Regions from separate parts of the Shinella sp. 838 genome, predicted to be linked through region 2. Evidence: predicted binding sites of a transcription regulator. Region 2 holds the regulator's gene; the other holds the start of a gene.

Region 1 (8,098 bases), on a different contig from region 2:
GGATCCCGCAACGGATCTCAAGGCCCTGACGCTCTGAAGGCCGGTGTGCGCGCAGGTTGAGCGAAATGTTTGTTCCTGGTTAGAACAGTTGTGCCGGTTTGATTTTTATTAAGTATGAACTAACCTAAGGGAGGCCGGATTTTGCCCGGCTCCCACAATTCATTGATTTTTTAGGGTTGTCCGGCTGATTGGAGCGATCTTGCCTCCCCTCGGTGACCTTTATGCTCCGCATCTTGACCTGCATTACCGTCGAGCACGACTTGAGACTTGTCCTGCTCGCTGCTCTGATCTGCTTCCTGTCCTGCTATGTTGCCGTGACGCTGATGCAAAGAGCGGGGGTGGCCAAGGGGACCGCGCGTACCCTTTGGCTGGGCGTTGCCGGCGCGTCGAGCGGCTTCGGCATCTGGGCGACCCATTTCATCGCGATGCTGGCTTATGATCCCGGCGTGCTCATGGGCTTCGATATGGAGCTCACGATGGCTTCGCTGGCTATCGCGATTGTCGTCACGACGATCGGCCTTGCCGTCGCCGCCTACTTTGCCGGTACGGTCGCGGCTGTCGCCGGTGGGCTCCTGCTCGGTGCAGGCATCACCTCCATGCACTATATTGGCATGGCTGCAATGGAGGTGCCGGGGACCATTCATTGGGATACGGCCTATGTCGTGGCGTCCATCATATGTGCGGGTCTCTTCGGCGCGCTTGCACTTGTCTTCTGCATGCGCCCGCAGGCGCGCTTGCGCGACCGCGCGCTTGCCACCGTGCTGATGGCCCTCGGCGTCGTTTCGCTGCATTTCACCGCCATGGCGGCCGTGACCATCGAGCCCGGCCTGATGCCGGCGCCCGACGACACGATGCTGTCGACCAGCCTGATGGTGCCGCTGATCGCCGCCGTGGCCCTGTCGTTGCTCTTCACCGGCCTGACGGCCGCCGTTTTCGCCCGGCAGGCCGAGCTTGCCGCCAACGAGAGCACGCGCCAGTTCGCGATGCTCGTGCAGGGCGTCAAGGACTACGCCATCTACATGCTCGACCCGGAAGGCCGCGTCGCCAACTGGAACGAGGGGGCGGAGCGCAACAAGGGCTACAAGGCGCATGAGGTCGTCGGCCAGCATTTCTCCCGCTTCTACGGCGAGGAAGACCGCGCGGCCGGCGTGCCGGAGCGGGCTTTGACCACCGCACGGGAAGAGGGCAAGTACGAGAGCGAAGGTTGGCGCTATCGCAAGGACGGCTCGCGCTTCTGGGCAAATGTGGTGCTGGACGCGATCTACGACACGGGCGGCGCACTCGTCGGCTATGCCAAGATCACCAAGGACGTGACGAAGGAAAAGGCCGATGCCGACCGTCTCGCCGAGGTGACGAAGAACCTTGACCTCGCACTGGAGAACATGTCGCAGGGCCTTTGCCTGTTCGACAAGGACGAGCGCCTGCTGCTTGCCAACAAGCGCTACAGCGAACTCTTCGGCTTCCCGGAAGGCCGTATCCGCCCCGGCATGACGCTGCGCGAGATCGTCGACCAGGGCGTCGCCGACGTCTTCGTCGATCCGGCAATCTGGAAGCCGCGGGCGCGCGACATGTACGCCCGACGCCGGGCGGCCATTCTGGCCAATGATGGCGGCGTTCTTGTCGAGAAGCTGTCGAATGGCGTTTCCGTGCAGCTGCGCTACCGCACGCTGCCGGATGGCGCCTGGGTTGCCACCTATGAGGACATTTCCGAACGGCTGCGCTCGGAGGAGCAGATCTCCTTCCTCGCCCGCCACGACAGCCTCACGGGCCTGCCGAACCGCGCGAACTTCAACAACCGCCTCGAGGCCGATCTGGATTCGGCGCGCCGGTCCGGCAGCAAGGTGGCGGTGATCGGTATCGACCTCGACAAGTTCAAGGAAATCAACGACACGCGTGGCCATGCGGCCGGCGACGAGGTGCTGATGACGCTGTCGAAGCGCATGCAGGCCTGCCTCGAGGCAGATGAAACCGTCGCCCGTTTCGGCGGCGACGAATTTGCCGCCGCTAAGCGTTTCGAGGATATCGCCGAACTCCACGACTTCATCCAGCGGCTGGAAGCCTGCCTGCATGAGGAAATCCGCATCGACGGCTACGACATCAAGCCGGGTGCGAGCCTCGGCGTCGCGATCTATCCGCAGGATGCCGACAATCTCGAAGCTCTCCTCAACAATGCCGACCTTGCCATGTACCGTGCCAAGGACGCGCTGACCGAACGGGTCTGCTTCTACGAGGTCTCGATGGACGAGGCCGCCCGCAGCCGTCGCCTCATCGCCAACGATCTCTGGCAGGCGGTCGAGCGCAATGAGCTGCAACTGCACTACCAGGTGCAGAAGGCGGTCAATTCCGGCGATACGATCGGCTACGAGGTGCTGTTGCGCTGGCACCATCCCGTGCGCGGCACCATACCGCCGAGCGACTTCATCCCGATCGCGGAAGAATGCGGGGCCATCCTGCCGATCGGCGAATGGGTGCTGCGCGAAGCCTGCCGCGAGGCGGCGACCTGGAACAACGGGCACAAGATCGCCGTCAACCTGTCGCCGGTACAGCTCGGCAATGCCGACGTCGCCGACCTCGTGCACCGGGTGCTGCTGGACACCGGCCTCAGCCCGCACCGGCTGGAGCTGGAAATCACGGAATCGACCATTATCGGCGACAAGGAGCGCGCCCTCCAGACCCTCCGCCGCATCAAGGCCTTCGGCGTCACCATCGCCATCGACGATTTCGGCACGGGCTATTCCTCGCTGGAAACCCTGCGCGCCTTCCCCTTCGACAAGATCAAGCTCGACCGCAGCTTCATGAGCGAGGTGGAGGCGAGCCCCGAAGCGAAGGCCATCATCCGCGCCATCCTGGCGCTCGGCCAGACGCTGCGCGTGCCGGTTCTGGCGGAAGGCGTGGAAACGCGCAGCCAGCTCGACATCCTGCTCGACGAGGGCTGCGACGAGGCGCAGGGCTACTTCCTCGGCCGGCCGGTTCCGGTGGAGCGCATCCGCCCGGATCTCGACGCGAGCGAGGCGGCCTGAGCCGCCTTACTGCCGCTTGAAGCGGCGGCCGGCGAGGTCGATCTGGAAGCGGGGGAAGATGAAGACGCCGATGATGGAGCCGGCGTACTTTTCCTCGAGGCCTGTCGATTCCCCGACGCAGAACACCGGCTGGCGCGGCGCGCCGTCGAGATGAATGGTCGTGGAGAAGCAGAAGGACGAGGAGGACGCCGCTGCCTGCTCGAAGAGCTCCAGCACGCGCGTGCGATCCAGCGGCTCGTAGCAGCGGATGAGGTTCAGAAGGCCGCAGGCGCGCTGCGGCAGGCCATGCGCCGTCGCCGCCTTGTCACCCAGCGTGAAGAGGCCGTTGGAAAGATCACCGGTCCAGCGCTCCGTCACGCAATATTGCGTGAGCAGTTCATTGTCCGTCTCGTCGAACTCCATCGAGCCCGGCAGAAAGGGCGACGAGAGATCAGTCTTGATTATTTTGAACACCTACGACCTCAGGCAGTTGCTCGAATTTGGCCGACATGTCTCGCCCTTGATGGCGCAAAACACGCTAAAAAGCAGTGCCGGCTGACAACCATCGAAGCCCGCCGAACCACTTTCTCATGTACAGAACTGCGCCCGGCTCCGTCTTTGCTATCGGATCGGACGTACGCGTGAAGACCGCCGCTGACCTTCATGCAGGTCCCCCGGCGGTTTCTTTCCAATGCTTGGGGACATCCGGCTGCACGACAAATCGACTGCAATACCGTCGATTTTCAGCGCCTGAACCCCGGTGAATCTTTAAAGTTCACTTGGTGCGTCTTTATAGTTGGTTTTTTGATACCATCAACGACTTTTTGATAATTATTGTACAAATGGAAAAATTCTTTTCACGGTAACGATGCAGGTCCTCTGCCACCCCAAAAGCAAAAAGGGCGGCCCGAAGACCGCCCTTTCCGAACTGAACCTGATGGCTCAGATGCAGGACCCGAAGGTCTTACATCATGTCCATGCCGCCAGTTCAGCGCGCTTGACGCGCTGAACCAACTTTAATGCATGGGCGAAGCTTGATGGTCACGCTGCAATAGGCTTTCGCCTATCACATCATGTCCATACCGCCCATGCCGCCCATGCCGCCAGGCATGCCGCCCGGTGCATCCTTCTTCGGCAGTTCGGCGATCATGGCTTCCGTCGTGATCAGCAGCGAGGCAACCGAAGCGGCGTTCTGCAGAGCCGTGCGGACAACCTTGACCGGATCGACGATGCCGAGCGAGATCAGGTCGCCGTATTCGCCGGTCTGGGCGTTGTAGCCGTAGTTGTCTTCGTTCTTGTCGAGGATCTTGCCGACGACGATCGAAGCTTCGTCACCAGCGTTCTCGGCGATCTGGCGAACCAGGGCCTGGAGCGCCTTGCGAACGATGTTGATGCCAGCTTCCTGGTCATCGTTTTCGCCCTTGGCGGAGATCTTCGTGGAAGAACGGAGCAGGGCAACGCCGCCGCCCGGTACGATGCCTTCCTGAACGGCAGCGCGCGTCGCGTTGAGGGCGTCGTCGATGCGGTCCTTCTTTTCCTTCACTTCGACTTCCGTCGAGCCGCCGACGCGGATGACGGCAACGCCGCCAGCGAGCTTGGCAAGACGTTCCTGCAGCTTCTCGCGGTCGTAGTCGGAGGTGGTTTCTTCGATCTGGGCCTTGATCTGCGCGACGCGGCCTTCGATTTCAGCCTTCTGGCCGGCACCGTCGACGATCGTCGTGTTTTCCTTGGAGATCGAAACCTTCTTCGAACGGCCGAGCATGTCGAGCGTTACGTTTTCGAGCTTGATGCCGAGGTCTTCGGAGATGACCGTGCCGCCCGTCAGGATGGCGATGTCTTCCAGCATGGCCTTGCGGCGGTCGCCGAAGCCCGGAGCCTTGACGGCAGCGATCTTGAGGCCGCCACGCAGCTTGTTGACGACGAGCGTAGCAAGGGCTTCGCCTTCGACGTCTTCAGCGATGATAACCAGCGGCTTGCCGGTCTGGACGACGGCTTCGAGAACCGGGAGCATCGCCTGGAGGTTCGAGAGCTTCTTCTCGTGCAGGAGAATGAAAGCGTCTTCGAGGTCGGCGACCATCTTTTCCGGGTTGGTCACGAAGTAGGGCGACAGGTAGCCGCGGTCGAACTGCATGCCTTCGACGACTTCGAGTTCGGTTTCGGCGGTCTTGGCTTCTTCAACCGTGATGACGCCTTCGTTGCCGACCTTCTGCATGGCTTCGGCAATGTCGAGACCGACCTGCTTGTCGCCGTTTGCGGAGATCGTGCCGACCTGGGCGACTTCTTCCGAGGTGTTGATCTTCTTGGCCTTGGCCTGGAGATCCTTGACGACTTCGGCGACGGCGAGATCGATGCCGCGCTTCAGGTCCATCGGGTTCATGCCGGCGGCAACGGCCTTGTGGCCTTCGCGAACGATAGCCTGGGCAAGAACGGTTGCCGTCGTCGTGCCGTCGCCGGCGATGTCGTTGGTCTTGGAAGCAACTTCACGGACGAGCTGGGCGCCCATGTTCTCGAACTTGTCTTCCAGTTCGATTTCCTTGGCGACGGAAACGCCGTCCTTGGTGATGCGCGGTGCGCCGAAGGACTTGTCGATAACGACGTTGCGACCCTTCGGGCCGAGCGTTACCTTCACTGCGTCTGCGAGGACGTCGACGCCACGCAGCATCTTTTCGCGCGCGGTGCGGCCGAATTTGACTTCTTTGGCTGCCATTGTGAGAACTCCTGAAGAGGTGTCAGCTGAATTGGAAAGGGATTACCGGCAGATCAGCCGATGATGCCCATGATGTCGGCTTCCTTCATGATCAGAAGGTCTTCGCCGTCGAGCTTGACTTCGGTGCCCGACCACTTGCCGAACAGAACGCGGTCGCCAGCCTTGACGTCGAGTGCGACGACCTTGCCGGAGTCATCACGGGCGCCGGAGCCGACGGCGACGACTTCGCCTTCCTGCGGCTTTTCCTTGGCGGTGTCCGGAATGATGATGCCGCCCTTGGTCTTGGCTTCGGATTCGACGCGACGAACGACGACGCGGTCGTGAAGCGGGCGGAAGGTGGTGCTTGCCATTGTCTTATCCCTCGATCAAATGACATTGCGGATCGCGAGATGGATCCGGTGGATTGATGTTAGCACTCGTCTTTCATGAGTGCTAGCGATGCCGAGATAGGCGGCGGGGCGGTTGGAGTCAAGAACGGCGCCTCCAAAATATTTCGCCCGGAATGGTTACCCAGCCGCCAGATGGGAGCGCCATCGCACGCCATCAAGACGCCGCGATGAATTTTCGGCAGTTTGCCGGTGGATGGGGCAAAATTGTGTGGAGAGGCTTGTTTTCTTGCCCCCGCTTTGCGATGTCAGCCGGGCTCGACCTTGATACGGGAACCCCCTGATGGCTCAACGCATCCAATCCTTCAGCGACATCACGCAGCATTACGACGTGGCCCTCTGCGACGTCTGGGGTGTCCTGCACAATGGCGTCGAAGCCTTCTCCTATGCATCGGAAGCCCTTGCTGCGGCCCGCGCCGCTGGCCTTGCCGTCGTGCTGATCACCAATTCGCCGCGCCCGCATCCCGGTGTAAAGGTGCAAATCCGCGGCCTCGGCGTCACCGACGACGCCTATGACCGCATCGTCACCTCGGGCGACGTCACCCGTGCGCTGATCGCGGAAGGGCCGAAGAAGATCTATTTCATCGGTGCCGAAAAGGACCTGCCTCTGCTCGACGGCCTCGATGTCGAACCGGTCGGGCTGGACGAAGCGGGCATCGTGGTTTGCGCAGGCTTGCGCAGCGACGAGACGGAAACTGTCGAGGATTACCGCGCCGAGCTGACGGCGCTTGCGGCACGGAAGCTGCCCTTCATCTGCGCCAATCCCGATCTCGTCGTCGAGCGCGGCCACCGGCTCATCCCCTGTGCCGGTGCGATCGCCAAGCTCTTCGAGGAGCTGGGCGGCACGAGCCAGATCGCCGGCAAGCCGCATCGGCCGATCTACGAGAAATCGATTGCCGAGGCGCGCGACGTGCATGGCGATTTCGATCTCTCACGGGTGATCGCCATCGGCGACGGCATGCCGACGGACGTGCGCGGCGCGGAGGCCTTCGGGCTCGATGTGCTCTATATTTCGGGCGGCATTCACGCGCAGCATTATGTCGAGGCCGGCCGCACCGACGAGGCGAAGCTTTCGGCCTTCCTGAAGGAGGAGGGCACTCACCCGAAATGGTGGATGCCCCGGCTGCAGTGACGGAGACGGTCGTCATGACGGTTTTTCACAGGAACGAGACGAAGGAGCCGCTGCCGGAGCACCTGCGCGGCGGCGTCATCGCCATCGGCAATTTCGACGGCGTGCACCGCGGCCACCAGGCCGTGCTGCAACGCGCGCTCGACATTGCGAAAGACCGCGGCATCCCCGCGCTGGTGCTGACCTTCGAGCCGCATCCGCGCACGGTCTTCCGTCCGGAGCGCCCGGTCTTCCGGCTGACGCCGGCGCCGTTGAAGGCGCGCATCCTTGAAGGCATGGGCTTTTCCGCCGTCATCGAATATCCGTTCGATCGCAGCTTCTCCGAAATGTCGGCGAACGACTTCATCAACGCCGTGCTGCTGGACTGGCTGCACGCCTCCGAAGTCGTCACCGGCTTCGACTTCCACTTCGGCAAGGGCAGGGAGGGTGGTCCGGCCTTCCTGATGAACGCCGGCGAGGGCAACGGGTTCGGTGTCACACTGGTCGATGCTTTTCGCGACGAAAACGCCTCGGTCATCTCCTCCAGTTTCATCCGCGCACTGCTTGGCGAAGGCGCCGTCACCGAGGCCGCCGGCCAGCTCGGCTATCGCTATACGGTGGAGGCCGAGGTCATCGACGGCAAGAAGCTCGGCCGCACGCTCGGCTATCCGACCGCCAACATGCAGCTTCCGCCGGAAGTGGAGCTGCGCAACGGCATCTACGCCGTTCGCTTCCGCCGCCCCGACGGCAGCCTCCACGACGGCGTCGCCAGCTACGGCCGCCGCCCGACGGTCACCTCGAACGGCGTTCCGCTGCTCGAAACCTTCCTCTTCGATTTCTCCGGCGATCTCTACGGCGAAGTCTCTGCCGTCTCCTTCTTCGGTCATCTGCGCGACGA
Region 2 (8,098 bases):
TTCGGTCGCCGCTTCCGCCGCATGGGCCTGCCGCCGCTGCTGCCGGCCGCAGGGCAGGTGACGGCTTCCGCCGTGCTGATGCTGCCGGTTGCGCTGATCGTCGACAAGCCATGGACGCTCGCCATGCCCTCGGCGGAGACCTGGATGGCCTTGTTCGGCCTTGCCTTCCTTGCCACCGCGCTCGCCTACGTCATCTTCTTCCGCATTCTCGCCACGGCAGGTGCGACGAACCTGATGCTCGTGACCTTCCTCATCCCCGTCAGCGCCATCCTGCTCGGCGCGCTGGTGCTCGGCGAGGTGCTGGCGCCGAAGCATTTTGCCGGCATGGCGCTGATCGCCGTCGGCCTTGCGGCCATCGACGGGCGTCTCCTGCGCATGATCACGGAAAAGCGCCGGCCGATCGGCTCTGACGCTTAGCGCATGGTTTTGCGGGGAGTACGAGTTCGGCGGACATGTGCCGAACCGGGCCTCCGGAACAATGTTGGAAAGACACTCCAGGAAGGCCGTTCCAGTGAGGGAGTTTCATTGGAACGGCCGAAGGGTCAGCAGGCGAGATCCGCCACGACGGCGTCGAGGATCAGCATGCCGGCCGGCGTGCAGCGTAGCCGCGAATTGCCAAGCCGCTCGATGAAACCGTGTTCGATGAGGAACTGTTCGCGATCCGGATCCGGATCGCGACCGGACAGCGCCTGCCAGCGGACGAGGTCGATGCCTTCCTTCAGGCGAAGCCCCATCAGCAAAAGTTCGTCCGCCTGTGCCTCGCGCTCCAAAAGCTCCTGATCGACCATGCCGTGGCCCTCCGCCTCGACAAGCTCCAGCCAGCCCTCCGGCCGCCGCTCCGTCGCGGTGGCGATTTTTGCGCCGCCTGTCGTAAGGCGACCATGTGCCCCGGGGCCGATGCCCACATAGTCTCCATAGCGCCAGTAGGTGAGGTTGTGGCGGCTTTCCGAACCGGGACGGGCATGGTTGGAGACCTCGTAGGCCGGCATGCCCTCGCGCTCGGTGATCTCCTGCGTCGCCTCGTAGAGCACGGCGGACTGCTCGCCGTCGGGGACGACCAGCTTGCCGGCCTTGTGCAGGCCATAGAAGGGTGTGCCTTCCTCGATGGTGAGCTGGTAGAGCGAGAGATGATCGACGGCGTAGGAGACGGCCTCCTTCAGCTCCCGGTCCCAGTCCTCGACGCTCTGGTTGGGGCGGGCGTAGATGAGGTCGAAGGACATGCGCGGAAAGATGTCGCGTGCCAGCCGGATCGCCTTCAGCGCATCGGCAACGTCATGCAGCCGGCCGAGAAACTTCAGGTCCCGGTCGTTCAGCGCCTGAACGCCGAGCGAGACGCGGTTGACGCCGGCCGCGCGGTAGCCGCGGAACCGATCGGCTTCGACGCTGGAGGGGTTTGCCTCCATGGTGATCTCAATGCCATCAGGCACATGCCAGTGGCGGGCGATGCCGTTGAGGATCGCATCCACCGTCTCCGGTGCCATCAGCGAGGGCGTGCCGCCGCCCATGAAGATGCTGGTGACGCTGCGCGAGCCGGTGAGGCGGCGCATCGTCGCCATCTCCTTCAGGAAGGCCTGCACGAAGCGCGGCTGATCGACCGGCTGGTGGCGTACATGGCTGTTAAAGTCGCAATAGGGGCATTTGGCGGCACAGAACGGCCAGTGCACATAAATGCCGAAGCCGGGGTCGGAAAGGTCCGCTCCCATGCTCGGCCGGATATCGAAGGGCACCGCCGTCATCGCGCCTCAAGCCTTCAGGCAGGTTTCGACGAAACGCTTGAAGGCACGGGCGCGGTGCGACAGTGCGGCCGCATCCCCCGGCTTCCAGCCGTGCTTTTCTTCTGCGCTCATCTCGCCGAAGGTCGTCTCATAGCCGTCCGGCCGGAAGACCGGATCGTAGCCGAAGCCTTGCGTTCCGCGTGGCGGCCAGACGACGTGGCCTTCCACTTCGCCGCGAAAGAGTTCGGTATGGCCATCGGGCCAGGCAAGGCACAGCACGGAAACGAAGCGCGCCGTGCGGCCCCTGGTTTCGGTGATGCCCTTGTCGGCAAGCGCCTTCTCCACCTTCTCCATAGCCATGGCGAAGTCGCGCGTGCCGTCTTCCTTTTCCGCCCAGTTTGCCGTGTAGACGCCCGGCGCGCCGTCGAGTGCGTCGATGACGAGACCGGAATCGTCCGACAGGGCGGGAAGGCCCGAGGCCTTTGCCGAGGCAAGCGCCTTGATCGTCGCGTTCTCCTCGAAGGTCGTGCCGGTTTCGTCCGGCTCCTCGAATTTCAGTTCGGCGGCGGATTTGGCAGAAAAGCCGAACGGGCCGATCAGGTCTTCGATCTCGCGGATCTTTCCGGCATTGTGGCTGGCGACGACGATCGTCTTGGTGTCGAGCTTGCGCATGAAAATCCTCAAGCGATGTTCCAGAGGCCCGGTTCGGCACATTCGAGGCTGTTGCCGGCAGGGTCGCGGAAATAGATGGAGCGGGCGCCGTTCGGCCAGCAGAAGTCCGCTTCGATGGCGATGCCGGCTTCTTCGAGCTTTTTTACCCAGAAATCAAGCGCCGGGCCGGGCACGCGGAAACAGGCATGGCCCGGGCCCTTCGCGCCATGCACCGGCACCGGAAAGGCGTGGGGCGGCGGCGGATGCACGGTTTCGGCAGGATTGAAGATCAGGAGCACACCGGCGCCGCAGCGGAAGAAGACGTGGCGGTTCGCCTGCCGCGTGATCGTTTCCAATCCCAGGATGCCGGCATAGAAGGCTTCCGCCGCGTCGAGGTCGTCCGCGTAGAGCGCGGTTTCGAGAATGCCTTCGATCGCGGCGGTCATGACGAAACCTGTCTCAGGCGACAGCCTGCTTCTGCAGGGTGACGAGATCGGCGATGCCGGCGCGGGCAAGCGCCATCAGGCTGGAGAACTCCTCTTCCGTGAACGGCTTGCCCTCGGCGGTGCCCTGGATTTCGACGATACCGCCCGAACCAGTCATGACGAAATTGGCGTCGGTCTCCGCGGCGGAATCCTCGAGATAGTCGAGGTCGATGACCGACTGGGCGGCGAAGATGCCACAGGAGATCGCGGCGACATGGTCCTTCAGGACCTTCTCCACCTTGATCATGTTGCGGGCTTCCATCCACTTCAGGCAGTCGTGAAGGGCGATCCAGGCGCCGGTAATGGACGCCGTACGCGTGCCGCCGTCAGCCTGGATGACGTCGCAGTCGACGGTGATCTGGCGCTCGCCGAGCGCTTCGAGATCGACGACGGCGCGCAGCGAGCGGCCGATGAGGCGCTGGATTTCCTGCGTGCGGCCGCCCTGTTTGCCGGCAGCGGCTTCACGCCTCATGCGGTCGCCGGTGGCGCGGGGCAGCATGCCGTATTCGGCGGTGACCCAGCCCTTGCCGCTGTTGCGCAGCCATGGCGGCGTCTTGTCTTCAAGGCTGGCCGTGACGAGCACATGCGTGTCGCCGAACTTGACGAGACAGGAGCCTTCGGCATGTTTGGAAATATTGCGCTCGAAGGAAACCTTGCGCATCTGGTCGGTTTTTCTGCCGGACGGCCGCATTGCGAACTCCTGTCTGAATTATCTGGGAAGCTGCTTTAGACCAGATCGCCGGGCGAGGGAATGGCAGCGCGGCGCAAGGCTTGTGTTTTGGCGCCTTGCGGCGGAAAATCGCGGCGGGAAAATCCGTTTTGCGCTCTCTTGCGAAATCACTATATTCCTGTCGGATAACAGGGTTTGCAGCGGAAAGATGGTTTTGAAGAAATCTCCGGGTCCTGACAGTCAGGCAGCGCTCGACGAGCGTTCGGGCGAAATCTTCCGCCGTATCGTCGAAAGCTATCTGGAAAGCGGCGAGCCTCTCGGCTCGCGCAACCTGTCGCGCATTCTGCCCATGTCGCTCTCGCCGGCCTCCGTGCGCAATGTGATGAGCGATCTTGAGGAACTCGGCCTTATCTATTCGCCCCATATCAGCGCCGGACGTCTTCCGACGCAGCTTGGCCTGCGCTTCTTCGTCGATGCCTTCATGCAGGTGGGCAACATTTCGTCGGAGGACCGCGCCTCGATCGAGCGTCATGTGCGCCCGCACGGCCAGAAGCACACGGCCGTCGAGACCATGATGAACGAGGCGAGCCAGGCGCTGTCGGGCATGTCGCGCGGGGCCGGCCTCGTCATCACCACAAAGAACGACGCCATCCTGAAACATGTCGAGTTCATCCGGCTGGAGCCGACCAAGGCGCTCGTCGTGCTGGTGGGCGATCACGACCTGGTGGAGAACCGCATCATCGAGCTTCCGGCGGGCGTCACGAGTTCGCAGCTCACCGAGGCCGCCAATTTTCTCAACGCCCACCTTGCCGGCAACACGCTGCTGGAGGCGCGCGCCCAGCTGGAGCGGTTGCGCGGAGAAATCAGCGGCGAGCTGGACAAGCTGTCGCAGGACCTCGTCGAGCGCGGGCTGATGGTCTGGTCCGGTGGTTTCGATGAGGGCAAGCCGACGCGGCTCATCGTGCGCGGCCGGGCGAACCTCCTGGAGGGGCTCGCCGGCGCCGAGGATATCGATCGCCTGCGCATGCTCTTCGACGACCTCGAGCGCAAGGACAGCCTGATCGAGCTCCTGAACCTGGCCGAGACGGGGCCGGGCGTGCGTATCTTCATCGGCTCGGAAAACAAGCTCTTCTCGTTGTCCGGTTCCTCGCTGATCGTCGCCCCCTATCGCGACGGTGACGACAAGATTGTCGGCGCCGTCGGCGTTATCGGGCCGACGCGGCTCAACTATTCCCGGATCGTGCCCATGGTGGACTACACCGCCCAGCTGATCTCGCGGCTTTCACGCTGACGGCCTGCAAACCGGGCATCAGCCCTTGATTTTTCGGGATCAAAGCTCGATATCGGGCCCAAACCCTTACAAGATGGAATTCGGAGTACGTCATGACCGACGAGAACAAGAACCATGGACCTGACGAAGCGGTAGAGAACATTCTTGCTGCCGACACGTTTGCGCCGGAAGAGGCGGGCGATCCGGCAGAGCCGGATCCGGTCGATGCGCTGCGCGCGGAAAATGCCGATCTCAGGGACAAGTACCTGCGTCTCGCCGCCGAGATGGATAACCTGCGTCGCCGCACCGAACGCGACGTGAAGGATGCCAAGTCCTACTCCGTCGCCGGCTTTGCCCGCGACATGCTGGCCGTGTCGGACAATCTGCGCCGCGCGCTGGACGCCATTCCGGCCGATGCCCAGACCACGGAAGATGCCGGTCTGAAGGCACTGGCCGAGGGCGTGGAGATGACCGAGCGTTCCATGCTCGCCGCCCTCGAACGCCACGGTGTGCGCAAGCTCGACCCGATCGGCGAGAAGTTCGACCCGAACTTCCATCAGGCCATGTTCGAAGTGCCGAACACTGATGTCGCCAACAACACGGTCGTGCAGGTCGTGCAGGACGGTTACGTCATCGGCGAACGCGTGCTGCGCCCGGCCATGGTCGGCGTTTCCAAGGGCGGCCCGAAGGCGCCTGCCGGTGATGCAAGCACCGCACAGGCCTGATCAGGACCGACAGGACAAAGAAAAACCGGCGGTCGCAAAACCGCCGGTTTTTTCGTGCCCATTCTAGAAAATGTCAGGCCGCGTTCGATGCCTGCTCCTCGCTGAGGCAGGCATAGATGGCGCTCTCGCTGTCGGAGGCGCGCAATTTGGCAACCATGGCCGGATCGCGCAGCACGCGGGCGATGCGCGAGAGGGCCTTGAGGTGATCCGCGCCGGCACCTTCCGGGGCCAGAAGCAGGAAGACGAGGTCGACCGGCTGGTCGTCCAATGCCTCGAAGTCGACGGGGGTTTCGAGCCTCGCGAAGAGGCCGGTGATCTGCGAAAGCTCCTTCAGCTTGCCGTGCGGTATGGCGATGCCATTGCCCACGCCGGTCGAACCGAGCCGCTCGCGCTGAAGGATGACGTCAAAAATCTCGCGTTCCGGAAGCCCGGTGATCTTTGCCGCTTTTGTCGCCAGTTCCTGAAGCAGCTGCTTCTTGGAGTTGGCCTTCATCGCCGGAATAATCGCACTCTGCTGCAGCAAACCTGCCAATGCCATGCTTTTGTCCTCGTGCGCTGGGTGAAGGTTTGAAGAGGCGTGGCGCCCGTCCCGGCGCCACGCTCCCGTCACTCAGCCTTTGATATTGGCTGGGTCGATCCAGCCAATATTGCCGTCGTTGCGTCGGTAGACGATATTGAGCTGCTCCGAGCCTGCGCTGCGGAAAAGAAGAACCGGATCGTCCGTCAAGTCGAGCGCCATGACGGCGCTGGCGACGGACATGGTCCGCAGTTTCTTCGTGCTTTCCGCAACGATGGTCGGCGCGTAGTCCTCGGGAAGCTCGTCGTCTTCCTCGGGGACCGAATCCATCACCGTGTATGCCACTTCTGCAAAGGCATCGTGACCATTGCCGTTGTGGTGATCCTTGAGCTTGCGCTTGTACCGACGCAGGCGCTTCTCGATCCGTTCCGAGGCCGATTGGAAGGCCGCCAGGGGATCGTTCGCTTCGCCGTTTGCCTGCAAGGCCATGCCGGTATCGAGGTGTACCTTGCAATCGGCACTGTACCGCGACCCCGCTTTTTCCACGGTAACCTGGCTCGAATATCCTCCGTCGAAATATTTGGTTACGGCCTCTCCGACCTGCTCTTCAATCCGCTGACGGAAAGTTTCGCCGATTTCCATATGTTTACCGGATACACGCACACTCATGGAGGTTTCCTCTCTTTCGTGATTTGCGTGCAACAGTCTATTCCAACCTTATCCACGTTCCAAGCGTTTCACGCATGCGCTGTTTTTTGCATCGCACACTCCAGAAAAGCGGGGATATATCTGGAATTCCGGTCTGCCTTCCCTTCGGAAGTGGGGCGCGCATTAGCCCGTCCCGTTAACGAAGTCAATTCCCGAGTTCACGCAATCTTAACGTCTGTCATACGCAAAGGCCTGATATCCCGGCTTTGCTTCACGACGCGGCGGCTTTGGCCAGCGCCCGCTTTTCCCGCCGCCGCTGCACGGAGGAGGGGATGTTCATCGCCTCGCGGTATTTTGCCACGGTGCGGCGGGCAAGGTCGACGCCGCCCTGACGCAGGACATCGACGATATCGTCGTCAGAGAGCACCGCGTCGGGCTGCTCCTGGGCGATCATGGTGCGGATGCGGTGGCGCACGCTCTCGGCCGAATGGGAATCACCGCCTTCCGCCGAGCCGATCGAGACAGTGAAGAAATATTTCAGCTCGAAGAGACCGCGCGGCGTCAGCATGTACTTGTTCGAGGTGACGCGGCTCACCGTCGATTCGTGCATCTTGATCGCCTCGGCGACCGTCTTCAGGTTCAGCGGGCGCAGGTGGTCGACCCCGTACATCAGGAAGGCATCCTGCTGGCGGACGATCTCGGCCGCCACCTTCATGATGGTGCGGGCGCGCTGGTCGAGGCTGCGCGTCAGCCAGTTGGCTGTCTGCAGGCATTCGTTGAGGAAGCCGGAATCTGCGCTGTCGCGGCGCGTACGGCTGGAGACGGAGGCGTAATAGTCGCGGTTGACGAGCACGCGCGGCAGTGTGTCGGCATTGAGCTCGACATGCCAGGTTCCGTCCGGTGCAGCGCGCACGACGATATCAGGCACCACGGCCTCCGAGGCGCTGTTCTCGTAGCGCGTGCCGGGTTTGGGATCGAGCTTGCGGATTTCCGCCAGCATGTCGATGAGGTCCTCCTCGCCGACGCCGCAGAGTTTCTTCAGTGTTGCGAAATCGCGTCGGGCGAGCAGTTCGAGGTTATCGACGAGCGCGGCCATGGCCGGATCGAGCCGGTCCTTCGCCTTCAGCTGGATGGCGAGGCATTCGCTGAGCGAGCGGGCAAAGACGCCGGGCGGATCGAGTTCCTGCAGGCGGTAGAGCACGCGGTCGATGTCAGCCACCGGTTTGCCGAGGCGCAACGCCGTCTCGGCCGTGCTGCCCTGGAGATAGCCGGCCTCGTCGAGCTGGTCGACGAGATGCTGGGCGACCAGTCGATCGACCGCATCGGGAAGGATGAAGGGAATCTGCTCGTTCAGCACATCGCGCAGCGTCTTGCGGGTCGCCACGAAGTCATCGAGGTCGTAACCTTCGCTGTCCTC

What was found. Region 2 encodes HrcA, which represses chaperone genes, less so after heat shock. Its sites were predicted from a motif close to GTTAGCACTCNCNNNNNGNGAGTGCTAAC; they were not measured.
Region 1: a site for HrcA is predicted at 6,115-6,143, ahead of groES (co-chaperone GroES). Genes of this name have one in related genera too.

What each region holds. Positions count from the first base shown of each region.
Region 1 covers NZ_JARSBQ010000002.1:56,820-64,917, forward strand. The annotation lists gene P9A16_RS07845 (NAD(P)/FAD-dependent oxidoreductase) at 1-37, shown strand, start outside; gene P9A16_RS07850 (bifunctional diguanylate cyclase/phosphodiesterase) at 222-3,020, shown strand; gene P9A16_RS07855 (hypothetical protein) at 3,027-3,473, opposite strand; gene groL (chaperonin GroEL) at 4,066-5,706, opposite strand; gene groES (co-chaperone GroES) at 5,760-6,056, opposite strand; gene P9A16_RS07870 (TIGR01459 family HAD-type hydrolase) at 6,376-7,224, shown strand; gene P9A16_RS07875 (bifunctional riboflavin kinase/FAD synthetase) at 7,239-8,098, shown strand, end outside.
Region 2 covers NZ_JARSBQ010000003.1:210,441-218,538, forward strand. The annotation lists gene P9A16_RS12560 (DMT family transporter) at 1-417, shown strand, start outside; gene hemW (radical SAM family heme chaperone HemW) at 543-1,736, opposite strand; gene rdgB (RdgB/HAM1 family non-canonical purine NTP pyrophosphatase) at 1,743-2,387, opposite strand; gene P9A16_RS12575 (VOC family protein) at 2,396-2,812, opposite strand; gene rph (ribonuclease PH) at 2,826-3,542, opposite strand; gene hrcA (heat-inducible transcriptional repressor HrcA) at 3,736-4,812, shown strand; gene grpE (nucleotide exchange factor GrpE) at 4,905-5,516, shown strand; gene ptsN (PTS IIA-like nitrogen regulatory protein PtsN) at 5,590-6,054, opposite strand; gene hpf (ribosome hibernation-promoting factor, HPF/YfiA family) at 6,127-6,702, opposite strand; gene rpoN (RNA polymerase factor sigma-54) at 6,953-8,098, opposite strand, start outside.